3 regions of the Lentilitoribacter sp. EG35 genome follow, and region 2 is predicted to be linked to each of the others. Evidence: predicted binding sites of a transcription regulator. Region 2 holds the regulator's gene; each other region holds the start of a gene.

Region 1 (6,488 bases), on a different contig from region 2:
TTCGCACTTGCTATGCTCGTCATCGGCACTGTTGTTGTCTACGGCTTTATGAAGCACGGTTTGGGCTTTTTAAAATTATTTGTGCCATCGGGGATCCCTGGGGTCCTTATGCCATTGGTCGTTATGATTGAGGTTATTTCTTTCCTCTCACGTCCGATTAGCCTTTCTGTTCGTTTGTTTGCGAATATGTTGGCCGGCCACATCACTTTAAAAGTGTTTGCTGGATTTATCGTTGCTATGGGTGCTCAAGGCGCACTTGGCTTCATGGGTGCTGCACTGCCATTGTTTATGACGGTTGCACTTACAGGTTTGGAATTCTTAGTAGCTTTCTTGCAGGCTTATGTCTTTGCGGTACTGACTTGTATGTACCTCAATGATGCTTTGCACCCTAGTCACTAAGTTGAAGTTGCAGATAGGCATGTCGCTTATTTGAAAATATTTGAATGAATAACATAATTTCTAAGGAGTTTAATTATGGAAGCAGAAGCAGCTAAATACATCGGCGCAGGTATTGCATGTCTAGGCATGGGTGGCGCAGGTATCGGTCTTGGTAACATCTTTGGTAGCTACCTCTCTGGTGCACTTCGCAATCCTTCAGCAGCTGATGGTCAATTCGGTCGTTTGATCTTTGGTTTTGCTGTGACAGAAGCTTTGGGCATTTTCTCATTGCTTGTTGCACTTCTTCTTCTTTTCGCTGTTTAATATTTAAGCGAATAGAAAATGTTTGGTCGCGTGGGGCATTTGCCCCCGATGATCACACTATTTGGAGGTGAGATATGTTTGTGACCGCCGCACATGCGGAGTCCAATACGACTCAAAACGCAAATACTGAAGTTGCTGGTCACGGCGAAGGTGGCGGAGGTTCGTTTCCTCCGTTTGATCCTGGTCTATACCCATCACAGCTTTTATGGTTAGCAATTACGTTTGGTATTTTTTACCTGCTAATTTCCAAAGTTATTTCACCACGTATTGGTGGGATTTTGGAAACACGCCATGACCGTATTGCAGAAGATTTAGATGAAGCCAATCGGCTTAAAGACGAATCTGACGCAGCTGTGGCTGCATATGAGCAAGAACTAGCTGAAGCTCGTCAAAAAGCATCAGATATTGCTGCTAGCTCTCGTGAGAAGGCTAAGTCAGAATCTGAAGCTGAGCGTGCAAAACACGAAGCAGCGTTGAATAAGCGTCTAGCTGAAAGTGAAGCACATGTTGCTGACGTTAAAGCGAAAGCATTAGCCGAAGTCGACGGCATTGCTGGTGATACAGCTCAAGCTGTTGTTGAGCAATTACTAGGTGCAAAGCTAACCAAAGCAGAAGTTTCTGCAGCGGTTCGTAGCGCAGCTAAATAGGAGATAAGATTATGCATATCGATGCTACATTTTTCGCATTTGTCGGTCTTATCATATTCCTAGGCATAATTTTTAAGGCTGGAGTTCCGGCAAAAATTACAGCTGCTTTGGACGGCAGAGCGGATAAAATTCGCGATGAACTTGAAGAAGCTAAACGTTTGCGTGAAGAAGCCCAGCAGTTAATGGCTGAATATCAGCGTAAGCGCAAAGAAGCCGAAGAAGAAGCCAAGGACATTCTGGAGATTGCAAAACGAGAAGCTGATTCTATGAAGGATGAAGCTCGTCGCAAGTCCGAAGAGTATGTTGTCCGTCGTCAGGCAATGGCAGAACAAAAAATTGCTCAAGCTGAAAATGATGCTGTTGCAGAGGTTCGTTCTACAGCTGTTGAAGTTGCAATTTCTGCTGCTGAAAAGTTGATGAGCGATAAGATTACAACGCGAAATCATTCAGATCTTTTCAAGGCTTCGTTAAGCGAAGTTAAAGAGCGCATGAACTAGCGTTTATATATTTGAATTTTGAAAGCCCGCTGATATGTTCTCAGCGGGTTTTTTATTTTGGAGATCAAGATGCCGCATATAGTTTTAGAATATTGGTCGGATTCTATTGATGACGATCAACTAAATAATGCGCTAGAAAGCTGTTTTGATACGTGCATAGAGTTTGATTGCATCCGCCCTAAAGCTTTAAAACTGCGTGCGCATGCCATCCTAAATGCTTATTATGGAAATCAGGCTGATAGCTTTGTGCATGTAACGGCTCATCTTTTGAAGGGGCGATCGACTGAAAGAAAATCGGCTATCTCAAAAGCTATTCTGGACAGCGTGATGAAGTCTTTGCCGCAAATCGATACATTCAGTGTTGATGTTCTGGAGATAGATGGTGACGTGTATCACAAGAATAAGTGACGTAAGCTCAATCTTTGCGAAGAGGGCGAAATGTCATTCTGTGAAGGATTGATGCGCCATGCTCTTTGATTGCTTGTTTGTGTATCTTCGTTCCATAACCTGCATGTCTCTCAAATTTGTATTCAGGTAATGTAGTGGCAGCTTGTTCCATCATATGGTCTCTGGTGACCTTGGCGATGATAGATGCTGCGGCTATTGATATCGAGCGCGCATCGCCTTTAATGAGAGCGTCAGCAGGTATGGATAGTTTTGGTGGAATATCTCTTCCGTCCACAAGTGCATAATTCGCAGTAACCGCTAGCGCATTTAGTGCCCGTCGCATTGCATCTAATGAAGCTTTCCTGATGTCCGTTTGATCAATAGTTTGTGCACAGTTTGAGCAGATAGCAACGGTTGCAGTATCAAGTATCTGAAAGAAGAGCGCTTCACGTTTTTTATGCGAAAGCTTTTTACTGTCATTAAGCCCTTCGGGGATATTATTTTCATCAAGGATGACTGCAGCGGCAACAACAGGACCTGCCAATGGGCCGCGTCCTGCCTCATCAAGTCCAGCTACTGGCCAAATACCACGCGTCTTAAGATCTAGCTCAAATTGGAAGTTTGGCTTCTCTGGCATATCAAAAAGACTATCTCTTGTTTTTGGTTTAATTTTTTGAGGCATCGAATCGGGTGAGTATTACAATCTGTAAGGGGACAATTGCATACCCACCCGATCTCTCGCAAGGTCCACAGCCAGCGGCTAAGATGACTGTGGTGCAGATCACTCAGGGGACAGAGAACGATCTGCTTGGCGCATCGGTTTGTTCTCATGAGGCGGTGGAGAGAATAAACCCGTATGATGCGCAAGGGGACGCGTAAATTAGAAGAGTTTAAGTTGAGTGTTTTCCCCTTCAGGCGCGGTAAAAAGATCGGTACGCGGTGTAGAAAATCGCTTAGAAAGCCCCAGACGTTTGCATGTCATTTCAAATCGGCGTTTGATCTGCCACGCATAAGGACCATTCCCCCGCATACGTGAGCCGAACTCCGCATCATAATCTTTTCCGCCCCGCATAGATCGAATAAGCGACATGACGTGACGGTACCGATCTGGATAATGACGTAATAACCAATCTCTGAAAAGAGGACTAACCTCACGTGGCAAGCGAAGAAGGATATAGCTAGCCTGCTCGACACCCACACTGTGAGCGCTATCCAAAATGCGCTCAATCTCAAAATCAGTCAGACCGGGTATAACCGGAGCGATCATAATTGATGTGGGAATACCAGCCTTCTTCAAAGTATCTAACGCTTCGAGACGTTTTGTCGGTGTTGAAGCTCGCGGTTCCATAGCACGTGCTAACTTGCGGTCAATTGTGGTAATCGACAAAGCCACTTTTACCAGCCCATCTTGCGCCATTTGAGATAAGATATCGATATCACGTAAAACCAATGCAGATTTCGTAACTATACCAATAGGGTGCTTTGCTTCTGCAAGGACTTCCAAAATCTGACGCATGATCCGCATTTTGCGTTCTATGGGTTGATAAGGGTCTGTATTCGTTCCTATCGCAATGCTCTTGGGTATGTAGTTATCTTTCGCAAGTTCTCGCTTTAAAAGCCGTGCCGCATCTGGTTTGGCAAAGAGTTTGGATTCAAAATCCAGACCAGAGGAAAGACCAACATGGGCGTGAGAAGGACGAGCGAAACAATAAATACAGCCATGTTCGCAACCTCTATAAGGATTTATAGAGCGGTCAAATGGAATATCAGGTGATGTATTGCGTGTGATGACACTGCGTGCCCGTTCAACCTGTACGTCGGTTTTAAAAGGTTCAAGTTGTTCCAGTGTTTCCCATCCATCATCAAAACCATGGCGGGACTGAATTTCATAACGTCCGCTTGGGTTAAGGCCTGCGGCACGACCACGGCGGCGGGTCTTGTCCACCTTAATGCTCTGGTCAGCCAATAGTTGCCGCGTGACATCAGCGTGATTATAGCCCGGTGACATATCCTGATTGTGGTTGTTCATTTTGTTCTCCCGGCGCATGATTTTTTGATTCCGCCTGTTGAATATATTCCTAACATGGAAAATAGAACATATCAAGAACAAAGTGCAGATTATATTCTATGGATTTTCATCCTGTCATCAGTTAGAACGCAGCTATGATCTCTGTGTTTGTTCAATGCCATAACCAAGAAGCTGAGCTTGCTCGGACTCTAAGTGCGCTTATCTCTGGTGCTGTTGAAGGTCTAATATCTGATGTGACGATACTGGATTTGGGATCAAGTGATGGAAGTTCCATAGTTGCAGACGCTGCGGGCTGTAATTTCTGTAGTTTAGCTCAGCTTGATCATGCCGTTCAGAAAATGAGAGGTGAGTGGGCTTTGTTAATTGAGCCTGGAGCACGTCCTGCGATAGGTTGGATTGATGTATTGGGTGAACATATAGCAACGTCTGATGCGAGTGCGCGGTTCTGCGCATCTAAAACTTATAAACTTCCCATTATGAAACGTATATTTGGACCTAAGACCCGACTACAACATGGTGTAATCGTTCCGAAACATAAATTCCTTGGAAGAGCGGTATCTGCTCCGGATTTGGAGCAGCTTGTGAAAGGTCTAAGAACCATCAGGCTGGAATGCGAAATGGTGCCAGCTGCTTATTTGAAGGTGGCAGTTTAGAGTTGCTTATGAGCCAGCACCGCGTTTTAAATGCTCATCAAGGCGCGGCATAATTTCTACGAAATTGCAGGGCAAATGACGGTAGTCGAATTGCTTCTCTAGAATGCCATCCCACGCATCTTTGCAAGCACCTGGCGAACCTGGAAGAACGAACACAAAAGTACTATTGATTAGACCAGCCGTGGCACGAGATTGGATAGTCGATGTGCCGATCTTTGTCTCTGAGAGATTGTGGAACAGGGTTGAAAACCCGTCCATCCGTTTTTCAAACAATGGTTCCAGTGCATCAGGTGTAACGTCTCGTCCGGTAAAACCGGTTCCGCCAGTGGTTATAATGGCGTCAATGTCGTCCTTTTTACACCAAGACAAGACGCGAGCAGCTATCTTATCCTTATCATCGGTAACAATGTCCCGATTGATAAGTGTGTGACCTGTTTTTGCGATACGATCTACGAGTGTTTGACCTGACCTGTCGTCATCAATCTTTCGCGTATCTGAGATCGTTAGAACGGCAAATTTAACCGGAATAAAAGATCGTGTTTCATCTATGCGTGACATTATGAACCTCTTAAGGGTGTGGCGGTGGTAAACCAATTTGGGTATTGAGATTTGACCAGGTGGTAAGCCACCTGCGCGTTGTCCATATCTTTATATATAGCAAAACAACTAGCACCTGAACCTGACATACGATGGAATAGAGGCTTTGTTGAACATAATGCATCAAGGCATTGCTCGATCTCTGGCGCCACGTCTATTGCAGGCTCTTGTAGATCATTTCGGTAGCCATTTAATACTGAAAGAAAATCATCCAAACCGCATGGCACTTCAACATGATCAAAACCCGGATTTGATTTTGATTTGAGTTTTGAAAAAATTCCAGGCGTTGAAACTTCAATCAGAGGGTTCGCAAGAACCAACGCAAATTGTGGAAGGTTTGAGACCACATCAATTTCTTCGCCGATGCCTTTCGCAATCAATGGAATGCTACTGAGGCACATCGGAACATCCGCTCCAAGTTTGAGCGCAATGGCGGTTAAGTCAGTTTCGGCAATATCCAACTGCCAAATTTTTATCAGTAATCGCAATGTCGCCGCAGCATCCGCCGAACCACCACCAAGACCTGAAGCGACAGGAAGGTTTTTTTCACATGTAAGAGCTATAGGGGGTGTGCTAATGCCATGTGCAAGAGCAAAATCTGCAAGAGCAGTACGCGCTTTATAAATGAGATTATCTGAGGGTTCGCAGGCGTTCATCTCCGTAGAAAATGGGCCAGTTATTGAAAGGTTATTCTTATCGGAAATTGATCCGCTAATTCGATCACCAAATTTAGTGAACACAACAAGGCTTTCTAAAAGGTGAAAGCCATCGGCACGTTGGCCAGTCACATGAAGTGCGAGGTTGACCTTTGCTGGTGCATCTTCAAATAAAACCTTATTAGCCATCGTTGGCAGCAGTTTTGTCCGTTAAGCCCTCTTTGAGCTTTCGTTTTAAGATAGGCACTTGGCTTTCGTCGAAGTCCGCCATTGAAAGTAGTGCACGTTCCCACTGAAATTTTGCTTCAATCTTGCGTCCA
Region 2 (6,488 bases):
CCCACTTACCTACATAGGTCATCGATTGGTTGAAAATAAACAACTGAACAAAGCTCGCTCTGCTCAGAAAAAACGTAAGCTTACCGATCAAGCAAAAACCTTTCTTCTACTTCCTGGTTCTCGCAATAGTGAAATCATGCGTCTTATCGATGTCATGGGTGATGCGGCAGAGGAGTTGGCGATACAATACCCTACGGCGAAATTTGTTATTCCCACGTTAGAGCGATTTCGTGCAAAGATAGAGGATGAAACTAAAGCCTGGTCGGTTGATGTCGATATTGTTACAGGAGAGGCCAATAAATGGAAGGCGTTCGCTGAGGCTGATGCAGCACTTGCAGCATCTGGAACCATATTGTTGGAACTTGCGCTGGCGGGTGTACCTTGTATTTCGATCTATAAAACAGATATCTTGCTGAGAATGCTGTCGTATAAAATCAAAACCTGGTCAGCCGCCTTACCTAATCTCATTGCTGGTTATCCGGTGATACCCGAATATATTGACCATATGCTGCGACCAAGCGCGTTGGCTCGTAAATTGAACCGATTGGCATCTCCGACATTAGAGCGTGAGGCAATGCTGGAAGCATTTGGTCTTGTCCATCAGAAAATGAAGGTAGATAGAGCGCCAAGCGTAATGGGTGCGGAGATCGTCATTTCGCATATAAAAAAGGACGCTAAATAGCGTCCCTTAAACTTAAATTTTAGGTTAAACCTATCGATCTTTTATAGGTGTGTAGTCACGAACAGCAGGGCCTGTATAAAGTTGTCGCGGGCGACCAATACGCTGATTTGGGTCTTCGATCATTTCTTTCCATTGCGCGATCCAACCGACAGTTCTTGCAAGCGCGAAGAGCACTGTGAACATCTCTTTCGGGAAGCCAAGCGCTTTCAGGGTGATGCCGGAATAGAAATCGATATTCGGATAGAGCTTCTTTTCAATGAAGTAAGGGTCAGTCAGGGCGATCTTTTCAAGCTCCATAGCGACTTCTAGAAGCGGGTCATCCTTAATGCCTAACTCGTTAAGCACTTCATGCGTTGTTGTTTGCATAATTTTCGCACGTGGATCGTAGTTTTTGTAAACGCGGTGACCAAAACCCATAAGGCGGAACGGATCATCGCGATCTTTAGCACGAGCAACATATTCAGGGATGCGATCAACAGAACCAATTTCGGCAAGCATATTAAGCGCTGCTTCATTCGCACCACCATGGGCAGGCCCCCAAAGACAGGCGATACCAGCGGCAATACAAGCGAAAGGATTTGCGCCTGATGAGCCAGCAAGACGAACGGTTGATGTGGACGCATTTTGCTCATGATCGGCATGAAGGATGAAAATCCGATCCATTGCGCGTGCGAGAACGGGGTTCACCTTGTAGTCCTCACAAGGGACAGCAAAACACATGCGCAAGAAATTGGCCGCATAATCAAGATCATTTTTCGGGTAAACGAATGGCTGTCCCACATGGTATTTGTATGCCATCGCTGCCAAAGTTGGCAACTTAGCAATCATACGCATAGACGCGACCATGCGCTGATGTGGATCAGTGATATCCGTTGAATCATGATAAAATGAAGACATTGCACCCACACAACCGCAAAGCACGGCCATCGGGTGAGCATCTCTACGGAAACCCGTGAAAAAACGAGACATTTGCTCATGAACCATAGTATGCTTGGTCACACGGTTGTCAAAATCAAGTTTTTGTTCTGCAGATGGCAATTCGCCATGCAGAAGAAGATAACAGACTTCCAGAAAGTCACCTTCACTTGCCAGCTGTTCGATCGGGTAACCGCGGTGCAGCAGTACACCTTTATCACCATCGATGAATGTAATGTCTGAATCACATGATGCGGTAGATGTAAAACCCGGATCAAATGTAAAAGCATCTGTGTTCTTGTAAAGTGCGCTAATATCTATAACATCAGGGCCCAGAGTACCAGAGCGAACAGGGAAGTCATATTCCTTGCCTTCGAAGTTCAAGGTCGCTTTTTTATCTGTCATAATTTTTCCCTTTTGCCGTATCTTATCGCCATAGTCATGGCGAGACTTTCTGTTCTAATTATCATGTGCATTAGCTATACGATTTGCATCTCAATGCCAAGTTTTTATCATAAATATTGTGCAGTGCAATGTATAGAGCGCTTATGCAAACCAAAGGTAATGTTGACAATAGTTGGGCGTGGGTATCATTGTATCCATAAGGGAGCGGTGAAAATCGTTGAGTGGGTGCATTGTCGACCGAAGATGAAAATTATCAAATAGATAAGAGGGAGAGTGCGGACCGTAAAGTTCCTAAAAACCCTATATATATGGATTTAAATCGGTTTATACGAGGCTTGGTGACACCTGCTCCGGCGCCGCTAAAACAACCTGCAATACAAAGATGGCTGGATGAAGAAGTACATTTTGGCCATACATTTCTCTGGTTTCCAATTGCGCTCATTGCTGGCGCATATTTTAATTTCACGCGTCAAAATGACATCCCAATTGCCGCTCTTATTTTGCCCTTTTCAATTCTTTTGACAATTCGTGTCTGCATAAATGGTTTGTCTGTCCGGTCAAAATATATAGTCAGCTTGGGGATGGCATTTATTGTTGGTGCGATTGCCGTCAATTTTGAACACCGGGGTGAGTTTATTATATTGGATCAGTCCGTAACAATCAACGTCGAAGGTCTTGTTATCGCTAAAGAAATCGGGGTTAATGATATGCCTCGATATAAAATTGAAGTGGTTGATACTAGTAATCCAAGAATATTTAGGTCCCCGACTGTCATTCAACTTGTTGCACGTAGTTCTCATAAGGTTTTTGAGGTTGGGGAACCAATAAAAGGACGCGCGCGACTTTCGCCGCCGTCAGGGCCGGTTTTTCCAGGAGGCTATGATTTTTCGTCAGCAGCTCTGCAAAAAAATATTGGGGCCTATGGATTTTTTTACGGTAAACCAGAAAGAGAAGTCTTATCTGCACCTCCTAAATTGGATTTGAGAACCAAATTTCTGGTCTCGGTAAATTGGGTACGAAGCGAAATAGCATATCGAATTAGGCAACAGCTGGATGGGGATGCCGCTGGAATAGCTTCGGCGCTCATCGTATCTGATCGAAGAGCAATAAGTAAAAGTGCTGTTGAGTCTTTAAGAGCGTCAGGACTTGCTCATGTCTTGGCAATATCTGGCCTTCATATGGTACTGGCATCCGGCACTTTCTTTTTTGCACTGAGATTAATACTCAGCTTATTTCCGACACTCGTGCAGTCATTTCCGGTGAAAAAAATAGCTGCATTTGGCGCGATCATCGCTGCAAGTTCTTACCTGACTATTTCTGGAGCTCCGATCTCAGCGCAACGGGCTTGGATCATGCTGGTCATCGTATTGTTAGCAGTATTAATGGAACGACCCGCCATTACATTACGCAATGTAGCAATTGCGGCAATCGTTATAACCGTCATCTCACCATCAGCAGTGATGACACCTGGTTTTCAGATGTCATTTTCCGCTGCAGCGGCGCTCGTGGCCATTTATACAGGTTGGGCAAATTTTTCTGCAGCCTATGAGCGCTCGAGGGGAGGTATCTATGATGGCTTTATATTTCTCGTTCGGTTTTTTATAGGTCTTGCCGCAACTGCAATCATAGCTGGACTTGCAACTGGTATCTTCGCTGTTCAGCATTTCTATCAGTTCGCAGGGTATGGCGTACTAGGGAATGTTCTTGCCATGCCAATTGTCACGTTGTTGGTCATGCCACTGGCACTTCTCTCTGTGTTACTCATGCCATTTGGCCTTGAAACTTGGCCGCTGATGGCAATGGGATGGTCAATTGAAATAGTTATTATGATTGCAGAGTGGGTGGCCAGTTTAGGCAGCAATATTGCAATCGGGAAGCCGTCTCCAATCGCAAGCTTCCTAGCGTCCGTTGGTTTTGTTGTGTTTATCTGTTTCAGAAGTAAGTTGCGTTTTACAGGATTGGCTTTGATTGGGTTCTCAGCATTGGGATTGTTAATGGTAAACCCCAAAATTCCTGACATGTTGATTAGCGAAGATGGCAAGCTTGTAGGAATTCGCAAGTCAAATACAAACCAGTTAAGTATTAATCGATCACGACCATCAAAGTTTATTCTTGATCAATGGTTAGATGCCTATAAGTTTCAGATAGGTAAGCCAATACAGCTTTCTAATAAGCAGAAAGCCAAGGAGTTGCTTTCGGAGGAGGCGGTTGAATTTTGGCCCAAGTTTGATGGACTCTCAAACCAGACCGCGTTTGCGGAGTTTAAATGTGTATCGAGTCAATTCTGCTACTTTGAAAACAGCGAGGTCAAAATCGCAACAATTACAGATCAAAGATATTTAAGAATCGCCTGCGATCGCGCAAATATTGTAATCTTGTCTACAAGGCTAAAAGACGAAAACAGCACTTGCGATAAGAATGTAATGGTGCTTGATCAAAATTCACTGCGAAGAACAGGTTCTCTTGCCCTATATCGCAATCTGGACAAGACGTCTCAATCTACCCTCGATTGGAATATTGTAAGCGCCATTAACAATAGCGTTCGGCCTTGGACATCTCACCGCTATTACGACTGGCGAAGCCGCAGCTACAAAATGCCAAATGGTGAAATCGTCAAATACCATGGCCTCACTAATTTCAAGGCCAACGCACCAGAACTGAATACCAAAACTAATGATAGCGGCGAATAAGACCTACCAATTTGCCTTGAACTTTAACACGGTCAGGTCCAAAAATTCGTGTTTCATAGGCTGGGTTAGCAGCTTCCAGAGCAATTGAATCACCCTTACGACGAAACCGTTTTAGTGTAGCTTCTTCTTCATCAACAAGTGCAACGACGATGTCGCCGGGTGTGGCATGGTTGGTATCTTTAATTACGACCGTATCGCCATCAAAAATTCCAGCCTCAATCATTGAATCACCTTTGACTTCAAGAGCATAATGATCTCCAGATCCAAGCATATCAACCGGAACAGCCACATTATGCGTATTGTGTTGTATTGCCGATATGGGAACACCCGCGGCAATCCGCCCCATGACCGGAACGTTTAATGCGCCGGCATTATCATCATTGGATGCTTTAGGCTTCAAACTCTGTGTCGGTGTTCTATCTTTGCTGCCCTCAATAACGCTTGGCGTAAAGCCGCGCGGCGGAGGTGATGTGTTTTGGTAGCTCTCTGGTAGTTTTATAACTTCAAGTGCACGTGCTCGATTAGGGAGTCTTCGAATAAAACCACGCTCTTCGAGCGCTGTAATTAAGCGATGGATTCCAGACTTAGATGCTAAATCAAGCGCGTCTTTCATTTCATCAAATGATGGAGGTATACCGGATTCTTTCATCCGCTCATGAATGAAAAATAATAACTCTTGCTGCTTACGGGTCAACATATGATATACCTTTGCAAAATGAAACAAATCAAGAACAATTCTTATATGTTCTATATGTGTTCCGCAAGTGTTAAAAAACATTTAAAGAACATTGCTATGAAATTACGTGTTTCACTTGAACAAAGAGGAACATAGACGGAATACATAAATGTTATTGAACAATTGGATCATATTAGATGATGAATCTGGCAGATCCTTGGTTCAGCCGGTACATGTAGATGATTGAAAAATATAATGAATTTATAGATGATTAGTTAAAGCGAGTTGCGTAAGCCTGTTATCGCACTGTTCTATTCTTACTGAACAAGAAATATTTGGTTTTGCTTTGCAAAATTAATTCCAAATAGTTCAACTATCTAACAAGATTACGTCGCAAGTATCGCCCTTTTTCGCCGGTTTTGCATTTGGGGGGCGAATCAAAAGACCATTTGCATCGGCAAAGACACGTACCAGAGATGAATCCTGCCGAGAAAATGGGGTAGCAGTTAGGTTTCCATTTTTATCATATTCGATGCGGGCTCGCATATAATCTTGTCGGGAGGCGTTTTCCGTAAGATCAACTGTAGTTCTCGCTTTTTGGATGACTTGTGTTGCCCGGTTTCCGCTAAGCTTTCGAACAAGCGGTGCTAGAAATAAATTGGCCGTCACTAAACATGATGCTGGGTTACCCGGTAATCCCATGAAACGCATGTTACCAAGTTGGCCAAACATAAGTGGCTTACCAGGACGCATGGCGATTTTCCAAAAATTAAGCTCCATACCCATGTCGATAAGAGCTTTTTGTACCAAATCATAATCGCCAACAGATGCGCCACCAATGGTCACAAGAATATCGGCTTTGCTATCAATTGCTTTTTGCACGCGTGTTTTGATATCATCCAAATTATCGGTAGCTATTCCGAGATCGACAGCATTTGCTCCTGCGCTCGAACATAAGGCCACAACGCCATAGCTGTTAGATGAAATGATCTGGTTTTCATCTGGTGTTCCGCCCGGTTTTACGAGTTCGTCACCCGTTGCCAGAACGTAGACATCTGGTTTTTCAAAAACCGCCATATGTGACTGGTTCATACATGCAGCTAGGGTGAGGGCGGAATAG
Region 3 (6,488 bases), on a different contig from region 2:
GGACCGTATGGTGAGTTATCAAAAGCCTATACTTGGTTTTATGGAACGTGGATGGCAGAGTCTGGTTTGGAATTTGCTGATGCACCGCCATTTGAGAAATATCTCAACAGTCCACATGATACAGCACCAGCAGACTTGATAACTGAAATTCATGTTCCATTGAAGAGCTGAATTGAAGACCATCATAGGAGATAGTTTAATGGCAAAGTCAAATAAGACATGGGGCGAAAAATACGCTGAAATTAATGCCAAAGGTCATATTGTTAAGCCTGTTGCTAAGGATATGATGGGTATGAAAAAGGGACAATTAATGCTTATTCCGACACCAGATATGGTGTCGGAAGTAATCAAGGAAATTCCGAAAGGTGAGGTGAAAGATACCCCTTACTTACGTAAAATATTGTCAGAACGAGTGGGGGCTGACGTTACGTGTCCTATAACAACTGGTATTTTTTTACGTGTTGCAGTAGAGGCCGCACATGAAGATTATGAAGCCGGTTGCCCCATGAGCGAACTTTTACCTTTTTGGCGTGTGATAGGTGAAAAAGCACCGATCACAAAGAAAGTATCGTTTGATTTAGCACCTTACTTTGAGCAACAGGATGCCGAACGTTTAAGCCTCTGATTTTTGTCCGATCTGCATTATCGCTAAACCTATGAGTAGAAGTGATATACCAGACGCTATTGTACGAATCTGGTTCCAGAATTGCCATTTTTGTGAGTAGGCTTGCCAAATTGTGTGAGCTTCGTCGATTGCTTGTGGAATTTTGACAAGTGCAAGAGCTTCATTCATCTGGACATTGATACTAAAGGTCAGGACATTTCCTCCAATAAAATAAATAATACCTGCCGCAATAAACATTATTGCCGCAGCTTTTTTGTGGCAAGAAAAAGCAATAATGCCTGTAATGATCATTATTGGCGCGGTACCAAAAAATGCCGGAGCAAAAATTGCATTTCTAACCGATGCGTTCATTGCCTGCATGGCAGCGATCGCGATTCTGGGATCAGTTGCATCCAAACCCCACATTGTCGAACATATCCAAGCGTAGAAGAAACCAAAGATAGCACCTCCTAGTGTGAGTGATGTTATTGCACTTAGTTTTAATAGGTTGAACATTTGCTTCTCCAAAAGCGTACACTATATTACTGATTTACATATCCGTAATATAGTGTACATTTATTGTCAATGTTGAAGGAAGATATATGCGCAAAGAATTGCAGAAAGAGCGGCGAGCTGAAATTGAGAAGGCAGCTTATGAGCTGATTGATGAAAAAGGTTTTCTCAATGTTTCAATGCTAAGTATTGCTAAACGAGCAAAAGCTTCCAATGAGACACTTTATAGGTGGTATGGTGATAAAATTGGTTTGTTCAAAGCACTGGTTTCGCAAAATGCGGTGCATATTAAACAACAATTAGAAGATGATCTTAAGGTGCAAGACGCACCATTTGAAGCGATTAAAAAGATCAGCCCACTTCTTTTAGAGCTTTTAACAAGTGAACGGGCTATTGCGCTTAACCGAGCTGCAGCTGCGGATGCGTCTGGCGTGTTGGGAGCGGAGTTATCAGAAGCCGGTCGTCAAGATATATTACCAATCATTGCCCTGATTTTTGAACGAGTACAAGATGATGGATTATTTCTCGGTTTTGCAATGGATGAGTTGTGTTCACTTTATATGAAGCTCCTCGTTGGTGACCTTCAAATTCGTCGTTTGATCGGTGCACATGAAGTTTTATCGCAAAAGCAAATTCATGATCAGGCCTCGCAAGCTCTTCAATATCTTATGCTATTATCTAATTCCAAGATCGTGGACGAATAAGTGCGCCATTTTTGCGCTGTTCTTCTGCATGGGCAATCCAGCCTAACAGACGGCCAAAGGCAAAAAGGGTTTGTCCTGTTTTTGGTCGGAGTTTAAAGCTTTTCTCCATGGCAGCGAGTGAGAAATCAAGATTAGGGTATATCTTGTATGTTTTGCTGACGTGCCGACTAATCCTCTCCCATCCTTCTGGTATTTCGAAATGTTTGAGAAGTTCTTGTGTTCGTGGATCTGTTTGTGCGTAAATTGGATGACCAAATCCAGGCGGTGATTTTATAGTTTTAATGAACGCCGCTTCTTGATGATCATCTTTCATGGTTGCGCGCCCTACCCACCAGCGAGCCATGGATGTCATCGATCCATGTTTTGTACCGGAAAAGGTTGATAAGGCGGCAAGTATGCAAGCTGGAGTGCGGGCATCAGTCGAAGCGGCAATTCGAGCGGTATAGGCTGATGGATTTAATTCATGATCTGCGCAAAGAACAAGGCAACGGCGTGTTACATCAATAAAATCAATGCTGTCAGAGAAATATTTCGCCAGTTGCATATGAATAGGTTCGTCACTAAGCGTATTGGTATTACAGATCGCTGCCAGTAAGCGTTTTATGATAAAGCTATTTGTATTTTTATTTGGTGGTGTATTTTTGGAAATAGTTATCTCAGCCGTAGCTGCAAACATACGTTCGAATGAGTTTCGACCTTTGATGAGGTCAAATTTTTGATCAACATCTGGTTCCAAATCCACATTGATTAGCAACTTTGCAATATCTTCAAATGTTTTAGTTTGCGATAGTTTGATTGCATCTTGGCCTTTGTAATAGAGCTTGCCTTGGTCAATGTGACTGATTTCTGACTTAAGAACAGGCTCGCCAAAATTTTGCGTCGATTTAGCAATTGCGCGCCGCGATCTCCCTCGTTTTTTATTGGCGATCAATGCATCCACATCGTGTGTGTGATAAAGGCTTTTGCGCGCATCGCTCTTTTGTGCGCTGGCTCGAACCTTGCCGCGACTGACATAAGCGTAAAGGGTTTGCCGCGAAATATTTAATGCTTCGCAAACCTCCTTAGCTGTCATGGAAAATGGGTTTCTGTCCACTTTATTCATGTTGATTATGTTGATCAACCTTGACGCTCTGTCAAGCTTTCAGCCATTCTTTAATGATGGATGATTGGAGTATCTATGAAGCTTCTTCAAAAAATGTGTGACACATTACCTGCCTTTGAAGGTAATTTGTATATTGACCAAATTAGTTTTCGAAACAGAAATATTGGTTCCGAAGATGTTTTTTCCGTTACAGAACTGGCAGCAAACTCGATTGCATTAGCTGGTGCTGCGCTTATCCAATATGCTTTTGGTCATGATGCTTTAGATAGGCAAATTATAGTAGATCAACGATTGTCTTATTTCTGGCTTGGCAGTTCTGTGCGCCCGGTTCGCTGGTCTTTGGCCTCACCGTGGGATGATCTTGCAGGTGATTATCAAACTCAAGATGGGTGGATAAGATTGCATACAAATGCACCCCATCATCGAAATGTTGTTTGTAAGATCTTGGGTGATTTGGATCGCGCCGAAATGGCAAAGCAAGTTGAAACGTGGTCTGGTGCTGAACTTGAAGACGTAATTAGCTCGGAGGGTGGAGCTGCGGCAAACTTAATGAGTACGAGTATGTGGAATTCTCACCCACAAGCTATTGCCCTTTCTAAAGAGTTTCCAATTATTTCAGAAATGTTTGAAGGTACTAAATTGCGCCATGTGATTAATCCTTCGATTGATCAGGCTCGCCCACTGAAGGGGTTGAAGGTCCTTGATCTTACTCGAATTTTAGCTGGACCCATTGCAACGCGGTTTTTGGCAGGGTTTGGAGCAACGGTCTTACGTATCGACCCACCTTTATGGGATGAAGGTGATCATGTAATTGATATCACTCCAGGTAAGAAATGTGCGACGCTTGATTTATCAAAGTGTGCGGATTTTGAGATTATGCAGAAGCTTATTTTAGAGGCTGATGTGATGGTGCATGGGCTCCGTGCAGATGCGCTAGAAAAATTGGGCTTAGGGGATGAGGAACGGCGAAAATTGAATCCGTCCCTCATTGATATTTCACTAAATGCATATGGTTGGACAGGACCTTGGCGTAATCGGCGGGGGTTTGATAGTTTGGTACAGATGAGTACAGGTATTGCTCAGCATGGAATGGAAGTTTCTGGCCTTGGTACGCCGCGCCCTATGACAGTGCAGGCGCTTGATCATGCAACAGGGTATTTGATGGCTGCAACTGTTTTAGCAGGATTAAATCAACTTAAAACCAAAGGGCAGGCAATGTCAGCAAAGCTATCCCTTGCGGCTACGGCTGAACTTTTAAAGTCTACGCGCAAAGATAAATTTGGAGGAACATCACCTGTTAAAGCTGGAAGTGATTTTTTACCTGATATAAAACAAACGTCTTGGGGTAATATTCAGCGATTAAAGTCTCCTATTATGTTTTCGGGACTTGATATGCATTGGTCTTCGCCTGCTATTCGTTTGCACTCATCAGCGCCAATGTTTTAATGATGAATTTCTGATATGACGGAGTAAGAAGATGCGCATTAAATTAAATGACGATCGCAAAGCAGACATTGCACGTGCGCTTTCTGGCTTTTTTCAGGATGAATTTGATGAAGATTTGAGTGAGTTTCGGGCACTCGAAGTTGTTGACTTCATGTTACGTCAGATCGGACCATCGCAATATAATCAGGCTATTGCGGATGCTCGCGGGTTTCTGGCCGAAAAGCTTGATGATCTTGATACTGAGTTCCATGAGCCAGAAGAACGTTAGTTCGATCCTTTCTTTACTTCAAATAAATAAGGAATAAATTCCTTTTAGTCGCTTGACTCTTATTCTAAGTTCTGGAATCTATATTAGAACAAAAGAAGAACAAATAAGCTAAAATGATGAATTCTGGTATTAAAAAACATGAACTATCAGAGCTTCGACAGCAAATAGCTGAAATCGAAGAACGGCAATTTATGTGTTTAAACGAACCAGATAAAGAACAAGAAAAATTATCAAACATCAAATCATATCGGATTCGAAATAAGAAAGATAAAAACTATATCTTTCCTTTTGGCTACTCATCCCTTGATGAATGTTTAGATGGGGGCATTTTTTTAAATGCACTTACCGAGTTTCGTACAGATGAAGCGCGGCATGTGGGTTCAGCAAGTGGATTCGTTTGGATCCTAGCTCAGCAAATGCAAAAACTGATTTATAATTTGGAACCCGCTTATGGCACATTACCTATTTTATGGATTGGTGAGGTTTCAGCCAAGTTGGAGGGTGGTCAGATTTATCCTCCCGGGCTTTTATCCTTAGGGATTGATCCATCACAATGCATATTTGTTCAACCGCGTACTTTAAATGATGCTTTATGGGCAGCAGAACTTGCAGCTAAGCAAACTGCACTTGCGACCACGATTTTGGAAGTTCGTGGTAATCCAGGCGAACTTGACATGGCTGGTACGCGACGTTTGCATTTAAGGGCGCAAGCTGCAAAGCGGCCATTTTTCCTTTTGAAGCAATCATCGGAGCCAGAAGCAACGGCTGCTCGTACGCGAATTTTCATTAAGCCTGCTGCTGCCAGTTCAAAAATTCTCCCCAGCCAACAAAAATTTTCAAATAGTCTGCAATATTCGGCATTTCAGCTTTTGCTTGAAAAAAGCAAAAGCCCGTCTCTTCAATCATTTATCTTGGAATGGAACCATGATGCACAATCTTTCCACAAACGTACAGATCAAGACTGGGCAAAAAATCAAGACCACGATCAACACACCGATGTCGATGTTTACAAATACCAATCGTCGAATTTTGTCGATCGCTCTTCCTTATCTGGCAACGGACCGAATCAAGCGAAGGAAATGGGGCGTGTCGTGGCGTTTGGATAAGCGAGAGAATAATGCCCATGAATATCCAACTATTTGTATGGAGAAACAAAAAGGTGCCATGCGCCTATCTGCGCTTGATCTGACAGCAGAAAATTTGGGACTCAAGCTTGGACAAGGCATGGTGGAAGCACGTGCCATGTGCCCGAATATTGAAACAATTCACGCAGATCATGATGGTGATATGGCTTTTTTAAATGCATTGGCTGATTGGGCAGATCGATATACGCCGCTTGTAGGGCTTGATGCACCTTTTGGTAAAGCTCAAGGATTGTTCTTAGATATAACTGGCTGTGCACATTTATTTGGTGGCGAAGAAGAAATGCTAAAAGATATGATATCTCGCCTTCATCAAATGGGAGTTTATGCGCAAGGAGCAATTGCTCCGACGCCTGGGTTTTCTTGGGGGCTTGCACGACAGCATTCGCCAGAGAATTATGATTTTCGAAATACAATTATGACATGGGACAATGCAAGGATAATTGCTTTATCTTTTCCCATGGCTGCATTGCGTTTGCCACTTGATATGTTGGTTGCTCTTGATCGTGTTGGCCTTAAAAATGTGAAAGATATTTTAGATGCACCACGTAAGCCACTGACTAAACGGTTTGGGCCATTTTTGCTTAAAAGACTTGATCAAATGCTTGGTCAAGAGGATGAACCTATTTCCCCGCGATTACCTGTTGCAAGCCTATCGGTTGAACGTCGATTAGCCGAACCCATTGGGCGCCAGGAAGATATTGAAACT

Evidence for each region. Region 2 encodes LexA, which represses DNA repair genes until DNA is damaged. Its sites were predicted from a motif close to TGTTCNNNNTGTGTTCNG; they were not measured.
Region 1: the regulator LexA is predicted to act here: its motif matches at 4,325-4,342, upstream of AB2J24_RS13530 (PA0069 family radical SAM protein).
Region 3: the regulator LexA is predicted to act here: its motif matches at 4,722-4,739, upstream of AB2J24_RS14425 (ImuA family protein).

What each region holds. Positions count from the first base shown of each region.
Region 1 is NZ_JBFNGQ010000007.1:152,951-159,438, forward strand. It holds gene AB2J24_RS13495 (F0F1 ATP synthase subunit A) at 1-399, shown strand, start outside; gene AB2J24_RS13500 (F0F1 ATP synthase subunit C) at 475-702, shown strand; gene AB2J24_RS13505 (F0F1 ATP synthase subunit B) at 777-1,349, shown strand; gene AB2J24_RS13510 (F0F1 ATP synthase subunit B) at 1,367-1,846, shown strand; gene AB2J24_RS13515 (hypothetical protein) at 1,916-2,254, shown strand; gene AB2J24_RS13520 (ribonuclease HII) at 2,262-2,903, opposite strand; gene AB2J24_RS13525 (hypothetical protein) at 2,924-3,112, shown strand; gene AB2J24_RS13530 (PA0069 family radical SAM protein) at 3,114-4,262, opposite strand; gene AB2J24_RS13535 (glycosyl transferase) at 4,397-4,915, shown strand; gene moaB (molybdenum cofactor biosynthesis protein B) at 4,922-5,473, opposite strand; gene AB2J24_RS13545 (4-(cytidine 5'-diphospho)-2-C-methyl-D-erythritol kinase) at 5,473-6,357, opposite strand; gene AB2J24_RS13550 (tetratricopeptide repeat protein) at 6,350-6,488, opposite strand, start outside.
Region 2 is NZ_JBFNGQ010000005.1:70,407-76,894, forward strand. It holds gene lpxB (lipid-A-disaccharide synthase) at 1-682, shown strand, start outside; gene gltA (citrate synthase) at 713-2,002, opposite strand; gene AB2J24_RS10470 (ComEC/Rec2 family competence protein) at 2,233-4,692, shown strand; gene lexA (transcriptional repressor LexA) at 4,673-5,389, opposite strand; gene glp (gephyrin-like molybdotransferase Glp) at 5,738-6,488, opposite strand, start outside.
Region 3 is NZ_JBFNGQ010000008.1:111,989-118,476, forward strand. It holds gene AB2J24_RS14390 (AraC family transcriptional regulator) at 1-171, shown strand, start outside; gene AB2J24_RS14395 (hypothetical protein) at 200-625, shown strand; gene AB2J24_RS14400 (DUF1772 domain-containing protein) at 614-1,120, opposite strand; gene AB2J24_RS14405 (TetR/AcrR family transcriptional regulator) at 1,207-1,821, shown strand; gene AB2J24_RS14410 (citrate/2-methylcitrate synthase) at 1,796-2,893, opposite strand; gene AB2J24_RS14415 (CoA transferase) at 2,999-4,369, shown strand; gene AB2J24_RS14420 (DUF2164 domain-containing protein) at 4,401-4,637, shown strand; gene AB2J24_RS14425 (ImuA family protein) at 4,751-5,743, shown strand; gene AB2J24_RS14430 (Y-family DNA polymerase) at 5,724-6,488, shown strand, end outside.